3 regions of the Pseudomonas salicis genome follow, and region 3 is predicted to be linked to each of the others. Evidence: predicted binding sites of a transcription regulator. Region 3 holds the regulator's gene; each other region holds the start of a gene.
The links. Region 3 encodes FliA, which starts transcription of late flagellar genes. Its sites were predicted from a motif close to CTAAAGTTTNNNNNNNNNNNGCCGNTAA; they were not measured.
Positions count from the first base shown of each region.

Region 1 (3,278 bases), on a different contig from region 3:
CCATGGCGCGCACCGCTTCATCGGCACCGTTGCGCACCAGGGTGATCATCGATTCGATCTCGCCAGTCGAGGCTTGTGTGCGGGCGGCGAGGGCGCGGACTTCGTCGGCGACCACGGCAAAACCACGGCCTTGCTCACCGGCGCGAGCGGCTTCGATGGCCGCGTTGAGGGCCAGCAGGTTGGTCTGTTCGGCAATGCCACGAATCACGTCCAGCACTTTGGTGATGTCACGAATCTGCCCGGCCAGTGCCTCGACGCGTTGGGTCGAATCGTTGATTTCCACGGTCATGGTGTTCATCGCAGTCACCGCTTGCTGCACTTGCTGCTGGCCTTTGACCGCGTCGTCTGCCGTCTGGGTCGAGACTTGCGAAGCGCTGGCGGCGTTGCGGGCGACTTCTTCGACGGCAGCGGTCATCTGGTTCACGGCCGTCGCAGCCTGCTGGATTTCGTCGTTCTGACGTTGCAGCCCGCGGGTGCTGTCGTCGGTCACAGCGGTCAGTTCTTCCGCAGCCGAGGCCAGTTGATCCGAAGCACTGGCGATCTGTTGCACGGTGCCTTTGAGGCTGCCCTGCATCGTCGACAGCGCCCTGAGCAGTTGCCCGGTCTCGTCCTGGCCGCCGGAGGCGATGACGTGGGTCAGGTTGCCGTTGGCCACATGGGAGGCGCTTTCCACCGATTGATAAATAGGGCGAGTGATCATGCGCGTCACGATCAACCCCAGTGAAATGGCGCAAATGACCGCAATCAGCGAACCGATGGTCAACAGCCACGTCACCTGACTGTCGGTTTCCACGCCTGCCTGGGCCGACTCTTGAGCCTGGCGAGCGTTGGATTCGATGATGATTTTCAGCTCGCCCATGGTTTTGCGGTAGGTCGGGGTGACGTTACTGGCCGCCAGTTTCGCGCCCTGTTCGACGTCTCCGCTCTGAATGACGCTCAGCGTGCTTTGAACCGCCGACATGTAGGCGGGCCAGTCGCGAGTGAAGTCATCGCCCGCTGCCTTTTCGTCATCTTCCATCGGGGTCTTGCGATAGATCGCGAAGTCGGTGTCTGCCTGCGCCTGGTTTTCCTTGAGCGACTGAATGACCGCGTTGACTTCCTCGGGGCTGGCCTTCAGCGCGCTGAGGGCGATGATCTTGAAGAAGTCGCGGTTGGTGGCAATCACGTTGGCCTTCACCGAATCGACCTTGGTGACTGACAGCATGCTGTTTTCAACAGTGCCTTTGAACAAATCGTACAGACGAGAAATGCCGTTCTGGCCTAGCACACCCACCACCACAGTGATCAGGGCACACAGGCTAAACGCGAGCAACAGCTTGGACTTGAGTTTCAGGTTGGTCAGCCAGGACATGAAGGAATACTCAGGCGAGAGGAAGAGACGCGGTTGGGTCACCGTCTTCCAAGCGTATCGGCGGAGAGGGAAGGGACTTTACATATCCGGTAACATCTAGCCGAAACTTTACGTTCCCCGAAATTGGCCGAGTTTGGATCCATTATCCCGACTCTTTTCTTCACGCCCGCGTGCTTTAAAGCACACGACCTGCGTCACAAATGCATTCGTTTCACCCAGCATCATTGTCATGGAAGGGTCGCTTTTTATCGCGGGCGTCACCTAAGCTTTACTTGGGCGCCGCCGATAACCGAAGCGAGGGCTCTCTTGCCCTACGGCAAGTTGCCGACGCCCCTGTGAAATAGCTTGATGGCAATTTGATGTTGGCTATCATCTGCGCCACGCGAAGGGTGCTTCGACGTTGATGCTTGTGAGGCTGCCTCTGAGCTGATTTATCTCCCGCTACAGGAATCTCGATGCTGGCCTGGAACCAAAAAACCTTTCTGATCGTCGATGATTTCTCCGATTTTCGCAGCTCGGTCAGGTCAATGCTGCGCGAGTTGGGCGTCAAGGAAGTGGACACCGCAGACAACGGCGAACAGGCGATCAAGGCCTGCTCGCAGAAGCGCTATGACTTTATCCTGCACGACTTCAACTTGGGTGACGGCAAGAAAAACGGCCAGCAGGTGCTGGAAGACCTGATGACCGACCGGCTGATCAGCCATGAAAGCGTGTTCGTGATGGTCACCGCTGAAAACAGTCAAGCGATGGTCATGAGCGCGCTGGAATGGGAGCCTGACGCGTATCTGACCAAGCCGTTCAACCGCGCCAGCCTGGCGCAGCGTCTGGAAAAAATCGTTCAGCGCAAGACCCTGCTCAAGCCAATCCTCCAGGCCCTAGACCGTGGCAAGCCCGCTGAAGTGCTGGCGGCCTGCGTCAACCTGACCAAACAGGACCCGCGTTTCGCGCCGTTGTGCCTGCGCTACAAGGCCGACGCACTGCGCGACCTGAACCAGCACGAGCCGCTGGAAGCGTTCCTCAAGTCCATCCTCGCTGACCGCCCGCAACCCTGGGCGTATTCGGCGTTGGGCAAGCTGCTGTTCAAGCGCAATCGCAATGCCGAAGCGCAAACGGTCTATGAAGAAGCGATTCGTACCTTTAATGCGATGCCGGTGCTGTTCGACGGTCTGGCGGATGTGCTGATTGCCAGCGGCGATAATCGTCGTGCGCAGAAGATGCTCGAAGAAGCCGTGCGCCTGTCGCCCTATGCCGTGCGCCGTCAGCGTTTGCTGGGCAAGCTGTCGTTGGAGAATCAGGACTTTGACGGCGCCTCCCGTGCGTTCCGCCAGGCGGTGTCGCAAGGTCAGTTTTCTCGCTTCAAGGACCCCGAAACCAACCTCGGTCTTGCGCAGGCGCTGATCAGCAAGGGCGCCGAGCGGGGCTTCGACGCGCGGACCCGCGTGGAAATCAACCAGACCCTGGGCGACGTCGCCAAGGAGCACACCAACGACGCCGGTCTGCAAGTGCGGGCGCGTTTGATGAAGGCCACCAGTGTCGCGAGTTCCGATCCGGAAATGGCGGCCAAATTGACCGCGCAGGCCATGGAACGTCTCGACGGCATGGAGCAGTTTCTCAGCGCCGATGCGGCGTTGGCCGTTGCGTCACAGCTCAAGCAACTGGGACAGGAAGCGGCCGGTGCCGGGATCTTGAAAAGCTGCGCGGAAATCTACGGCGACGATCCGGCTGTCATGCAGAACATCGCCAGGCAGACCGACGACCCGGAAATCCTCGGTGCGGGCAAGGCGGCGATCGATCTGAACATGCAAGGCATTCGCAGTTATCGCGCGGGCAAGCTGGGCGAGGCTCAGGACTTGTTCCGTCAGGGGCTGGCGCTGCAACCCAAGAACATCAGTATCGCGTTGAACATGGCCCAGTCGCTGTTGCACAT
Region 1 covers NZ_JBSKHU010000004.1:645,620-648,897, forward strand. Annotated here, with positions in the region: gene ACWKWE_RS17675 (methyl-accepting chemotaxis protein) at 1-1,351, opposite strand, end outside; gene ACWKWE_RS17680 (response regulator) at 1,807-3,278, shown strand, end outside.
Region 1: a site for FliA is predicted at 1,406-1,433, ahead of ACWKWE_RS17675 (methyl-accepting chemotaxis protein). Genes of this name have one in related genera too.

Region 2 (3,278 bases), on a different contig from region 3:
CGGCTTCGATGTTGGCGCCCTCGAACGGCTCGACGCGGAAGAAGTAGGTGTGCTCCGGGAACACGAAACCCTTTTCGTCCATGCCGATGGTGGTCGCGGCAATTTCCAGCAACGCATCGGTGGCCGAATTGAAGCCACCGGTTTCTACGTCGACGACGACCGGCAGGTAGCCACGAAAGCGTGCTGCCATCGGATGCCTGGAGCCTGTACCGCCGCCAGAACCTTCCTGTTCGTCGTCGTAATGGTCTTCACTCACGCGTGTTCCTCCAGCAAGCGCCAGCGCAGTTTTTCACCGGCGCGCAGCGGGATGACCGACAGCTCGCCAAACGGCAGGCTGGCAGGGGCGGTCCATTCTTCGCGGACCAGAGTAATGGTGTCGGTGTTGGCGGGCAGGCCGTAGAACGCCGGGCCGTTGAGGCTGGCGAACCCTTCGAGCTTGTCCAGCGCGTTGCGTTGTTCGAACGCTTCGGCGTACAGCTCGATCGCAGCGTACGCCGTGTAGCAGCCAGCACAACCGCAGGCGGCCTCTTTGGCATGCTGCGCGTGCGGCGCCGAGTCGGTGCCCAGGAAGAATTTTTTGCTGCCGCTGGTGGCGGCGTCCAGCAGCGCGACCTGGTGGGTGTTGCGCTTGAGGATCGGCAGGCAATAGAAGTGCGGACGAATCCCGCCCACCAGCATGTGATTGCGGTTGTACAGCAAATGGTGCGCGGTGATGGTTGCGCCGACGTTGGCCGAAGCCTCGTTGACGAACTGCACGGCATCGCCGGTGGTGATGTGTTCGAACACGACTTTCAGCGTCGGGAAACGCTCGACCACACGACGCATGTGCTCGTCGATAAAGATTTTCTCGCGGTCGAACACGTCGATGTCGCCACGGGTCACTTCGCCGTGGATTAACAGCGGCATGCCGACTTCGGCCATCGCTTCGAGGACCGGGAAAATCTTGTCGACGCTGGTCACGCCCGAATCGGAGTTGGTGGTGGCGCCAGCCGGGTACAGCTTGGCGGCATAGACGAAGCCACTGGCCTTGGCGGCGCGGATGTCTTCGGGCTGCGTCACGTCGGTGAGGTACAGCACCATCAGCGGCTCGAAGCGGCTGCCTTGCGGACGGGCAGCGAGGATGCGCTGGCGATAGGCATCGGCTTGCTCCGCGTTGCGTACCGGCGGCACGAGGTTCGGCATGATGATGGCGCGGCCAAAGGTGCGCGCAACGTCAGCGACGGTGTGGGGCAAAACAGCGCCATCACGAAGATGGATATGCCAGTCGTCGGGGCGCAGGAGGGTCAGGCGGTCGGACATTGGGGGATTCCAGGCGGGCAAACTCGCTGGGAATGCTACCGGAAAAGACTCATCCAGGCACTCGCTATCAAGTTTTGTAGGAAGTAACCGATAGACACGTGTAAGCGATAAATTGTTACGCGGTGAATTTTTTAGTGGAGCCTCCCGTGCGCCAGCGATATCTAGCCCTGCTCAGCGTGTTTGCCAGCCTGCCGGCCGTGGCTCTCACTTTCCAGACGCGTCTGGAGAATATCGAGTGGAAGGTAGAGGGCGACCAATTCGAGTGTCGTCTGACTCAACCGATCACCGACTTCGGTGCGGGCGAGTTCGTGCGTCGTGCGGGTGAGCAGTCGACTTTCCGACTGAAGGCTAACGGTTACAGCCTGGCCTCAGGGTCTGCGACGCTGATCGCAGCGGCAGCACCTTGGCAGCCGGGAAGGGGAGATCTCAACCTCGGGGCGGTCAAGGTCAGTAACGGCAATATTCCGTTCAACACCAGCCAGGCGCAGGCCGGCCGATTGATCGCAGGGTTGATGGAAGGCCGCAGTCCGGTCATTCGTCATGCGCTGCGCGACGGTGGCGGTGCGATGGAAGTCCGTCTCCTGCCAGTGAAATTCAGCCAGGCGTACAGCGACTTTCAGCTGTGCACCGCGAAACTGCTACCCATGAACTTCGAGCAGGTCCGTCAGGCGGAGATCGGCTTTCCCGGTGGGGGAATCGACCTCGATGCCCAGGCCAAGCGTCGCCTCGACACCGTGCTGGCCTATATGAAGGCTGATCCGACGGTCAATCGGGTGGAGCTGGACGGGCACTCCGATAACAGCGGCAACCGTCTGACCAACCGCGACCTGTCGCGGCGTCGTGCGCTGGCGGTCATGGATTACCTCAAGGCCCAAGGCGTGCCGGAAGAGCAGATCACCCTGCGTTTCCACGGCGAGCAGTACCCGCTGGTGCCCAACACCAACAACGCCAACCGCGCCCGCAACCGTCGGGTAAACATTCACCTTGATCGCGTCGCCGAGCAAAAACCGGCCGTTGCGCCGACGGCAGCCCCAGCGCCAATCACCCCGCCGCCTCCCGTCCCGGCCCCGGCAGCGACACCCGCCCCCACGGCCGCCGCTGGAAACAACGCGCCGAAGGTGTAAACGGGTCGTGTGTTCGACAGATTCTGTCGCTTCGTCGTCAGAAGCTGTCGCGACACTGTAAATCCACGTGTTTGAACGGTAGAATCAGCGGTTTTCCGTACAACGCGTTGGAGTGATGGCATGGCGGACGTTAACAAGGTAGTTCTCGCGTATTCCGGTGGCCTGGATACTTCGGTGATCCTGAAGTGGCTGCAAGATACGTACAACTGCGAAGTGGTAACTTTTACCGCTGACCTGGGTCAGGGCGAAGAAGTCGAGCCAGCACGCGCCAAGGCGCAAGCCATGGGCGTCAAAGAAATCTACATCGACGACCTGCGCGAAGAATTCGTGCGTGATTTCGTGTTCCCGATGTTCCGCGCCAATACCGTCTACGAAGGCGAGTACCTGCTGGGTACCTCCATCGCGCGTCCGCTGATCGCCAAGCGCCTGATCGAAATCGCCAACGAAACCGGTGCCGACGCCATTTCCCACGGCGCGACCGGCAAGGGTAACGACCAGGTGCGTTTCGAGCTGGGCGCCTATGCACTGAAGCCAGGCGTGAAGGTCATCGCTCCGTGGCGCGAGTGGGACCTGCTGTCCCGCGAGAAGCTGATGGACTACGCCGAGAAGCACGCGATCCCGATCGAGCGTCATGGCAAGAAGAAATCCCCGTACTCCATGGACGCCAACCTGCTGCACATCTCCTATGAAGGCGGCGTGCTGGAAGACACCTGGACCGAGCACGAAGAAGACATGTGGCGCTGGACCGTTTCACCTGAAAACGCTCCGGACAAGGCGCAGTACCTGGAGCTGACCTACCGCAACGGCGACATCGTTGCGCTGGACGGCGTCGAAATGACCCCGGCCACCGTTCTG
Region 2 covers NZ_JBSKHU010000004.1:412,388-415,665, forward strand. Annotated here, with positions in the region: gene rnt (ribonuclease T) at 1-256, opposite strand, end outside; gene pyrC (dihydroorotase) at 253-1,299, opposite strand; gene ACWKWE_RS16680 (flagellar protein MotY) at 1,446-2,423, shown strand; gene ACWKWE_RS16685 (argininosuccinate synthase) at 2,544-3,278, shown strand, end outside.
Region 2: a site for FliA is predicted at 1,366-1,393, ahead of ACWKWE_RS16680 (flagellar protein MotY). Genes of this name have one in related genera too.

Region 3 (3,278 bases):
AATCGACGCTCAACGCCTTGGCGTCGGCGCTCAGGCCGTTCATCAGCGGTGTGCTCTGCTCCACCAGGTCCATCGTGCGGTTGGCCGCGCCTTCAGTGAGGCGGACAACGTACGACAGACGCTCGGTGGCATCCGTGATCTGCGACACTTCCTCGGCTTGCGGCATGTGCGGGTCAATCTGGAAATTGACGATTGCACTGTGCAGCTCGCGCGTCAGCTTGCCCACTTCCTGATACAGGCCGCGGTCCCGGGTCTGATTAAGCTCATGGATAAGTTGCACGGCGTCGCCGAACTTGCCTTTTTCGAGGCTGGCGACCAGTTCTTGTGCGTGTTTCTTCAGGGTCGACTCGAAGTCACCCATTGTCGAATCTTTGGAATCCATAGCGCCCTCACAGCGGACATCAGGAATTGACGCGCTCGAATATCTTCTCGATCTTTTCTTTGAGCACCTGAGCCGTGAAAGGCTTGACCACGTAACCGTTCACGCCCGCCTGAGCGGCTTCGATGATCTGCTCGCGCTTGGCTTCGGCGGTCACCATCAACACAGGCAGGTGACGCAGACGTTCGTCGGCACGCACCTGACGCAGCAGGTCGATGCCGGACATGCCAGGCATGTTCCAGTCGGTCACCAGAAAGTCAAAAGCACCGCTCTGCAGCATCGGCAATGCGGTGGTACCGTCATCTGCTTCGGCCGTGTTGGTGAACCCAAGGTCACGCAACAGGTTTTTTATGATCCGCCGCATCGTTGAAAAGTCATCAACGATGAGGATTTTCATGTTCTTGTCCAATTCGACCTCCAAGCAGTCTTTAACGCGCCCAGTGCCTGGACGCGCGTTCAATCAATACCGGCAACATCGCTCCACCGGTCACACGAAAACGAGGGGGCCTTTCGAAGAAACACGTGATGAGCGCCACGGAAAAAGTCCGAAGACCTGATCCCAGCGGCTCCTGCCTTGTCCCTTTTGCTTCCCACACAACGCCTTGCACAGCCGGCCTTACCACCCAAAACGCAGGCATCTTTGTGAAAAGACGGGCCCGCGTCAATGCGTCAACGCGCGCGCCATTCTCCCAACCGGCCCCGCAGACGTGCGGCGCACTGGCTATGCAGCTGGCTGACACGGGATTCGCTGACCCCCAAGACCTCCCCGATCTCTTTGAGGTTCAGCTCTTCGTCGTAGTACAACGCCAGCACCAGGCGCTCACGCTCGGGCAAGTTGGCGATGGCGTCCGCCAGCGCGCTCTGGAAACGTTCATCTTCCAGATCCCGCGACGGTTCGAGCGACTGGCTCGCGCCGTCCTCGTGCAACCCTTCATGCTCGCCGTCCTGCAACAGGTCGTCGAAGCTGAACAAGCGGCTGCCCAAGGTATCGTTCAGAATCCCGTAGTAATCGTCGAGACTCAATTGAAGTTCGGCCGCAACTTCATGATCTTTAGCGTCGCGACCGGTTTTCGCTTCAATTGCACGAATCGCGTCACTGACCATGCGCGTATTGCGGTGGACCGAGCGTGGCGCCCAGTCCCCCTTGCGCACTTCATCGAGCATCGCGCCGCGAATACGAATGCCGGCGTATGTCTCGAAACTCGCACCCTTGGTGGAGTCGTATTTGGTCGACACTTCGAGCAGGCCGATCATGCCGGCCTGGATCAGATCCTCGACCTGCACGCTGGCCGGCAGACGCGCCAGCAAGTGGTAGGCGATGCGCTTGACCAAAGGGGCATAGCGCTCGATCAGCTCATACTGAGAATCTTTGGACGATTTGCTGTACATGCGATAGCCACTTGCAGTCATGACACAGGCCCTGCACTGGTCTGATGAACCAGGCGCTCAACGAAAAATTCAAGGTGGCCTCGCGGGTTCGCCGGCAATGGCCAGGTATCGACCTTCTGCGCAATGGCCTTGAACGCCAGCGCGCATTTGGAACGTGGAAACGCTTCGTACACCGCACGCTGTTTCTGCACGGCCTTGCGCACGCATTCGTCGTACGGCACGGCGCCGACGTATTGCAGGGCCACGTCGAGGAAACGGTCGGTGACCTTGGTCAGCTTGGCGAACAGGTTGCGGCCTTCCTGCGGGCTCTGCGCCATGTTGGCCAGCACGCGGAAACGGTTCATGCCGTAGTCGCGGTTCAGCAGTTTGATCAGCGCGTAGGCGTCGGTGATCGAGGTCGGCTCATCGCAGACCACCAACAGCACTTCCTGCGCGGCGCGCACGAAGCTGACCACCGATTCGCCGATCCCGGCAGCGGTGTCGATCACCAGTACGTCCAGGTTGTCGCCGATGTCGCTGAACGCCTGAATCAGACCCGCGTGTTGCGCAGGGCTCAGGTGAACCATGGTCTGGGTGCCCGACGCCGCAGGCACGATGCGCACACCGCCCGGGCCCTGCAACAGAACATCGCGCAGCTCGCAGCGTCCTTCGATGACGTCCGCCAAGGTGCGTTTAGGGGTCAGCCCCAACAATACGTCAACGTTGGCGAGACCCAGATCGGCGTCCAGCAACATGACGCGACGTCCCAACTCGGCCAGGGCCAGCGAGAGGTTCACTGACACGTTGGTCTTGCCGACGCCACCTTTGCCACCGGTCACCGCGATAACCTGTACGGGATGCATGCTGCCCATGTTAATTTTTTACCTTGTCTTGCTTAGACCAAAGCCACATTTCGGGCTGCACGTTCACTGCGTGAACAATGCTTGGCAGACCATCGATGCAGGTATATTCCACTGTCATTTTCCTTACCTAGCCCGCGCGCTTGCCGGGGCTGTGATAAAGATCCGCAAACATATCCGCCATCGCTTCCTCGCTAGGCTCCTCCTGCATCTGAACGCTGACAGCCCTGCTGACCAACTGATGCCGACGTGGCAGATGCAGATCATCCGGAATGCGCGGGCCATCGGTGAGATAGGCCACGGGCAATTCATGTGTCACCGCCAGGCTCAGCACTTCGCCGAGGCTGGCGGTTTCGTCGAGCTTGGTCAGGATGCACCCGGCCAAACCGCAACGCTTATAACTGTGGTACGCCGCCGTCAGCACCTGCTTCTGGCTGGTGGTGGCGAGCACCAGGTAATTGCGCGCCTTGATCCCGCGACCGGCCAGACTCTCCAGTTGCAGGCGTAGGGCCGGATCACTGGCTTGCAAGCCGGCGGTGTCAATCAACACCACACGCTTGCGCAGCAACGGCTCCAGCGCCTGAGCCAGCGATTGACCGGGGTCAACGTGGGTCACCGGCACATTGAGAATGCGGCCCAGCGTCTTGAGCTGTTCCTGCGCCCCGATGCGG
Region 3 covers NZ_JBSKHU010000008.1:87,627-90,904, reverse strand. Annotated here, with positions in the region: gene ACWKWE_RS26165 (protein phosphatase CheZ) at 1-382, opposite strand, end outside; gene ACWKWE_RS26160 (chemotaxis response regulator CheY) at 402-776, opposite strand; gene fliA (RNA polymerase sigma factor FliA) at 1,049-1,789, opposite strand; gene fleN (flagellar synthesis regulator FleN) at 1,786-2,619, opposite strand; gene flhF (flagellar biosynthesis GTPase FlhF) at 2,738-3,278, opposite strand, start outside.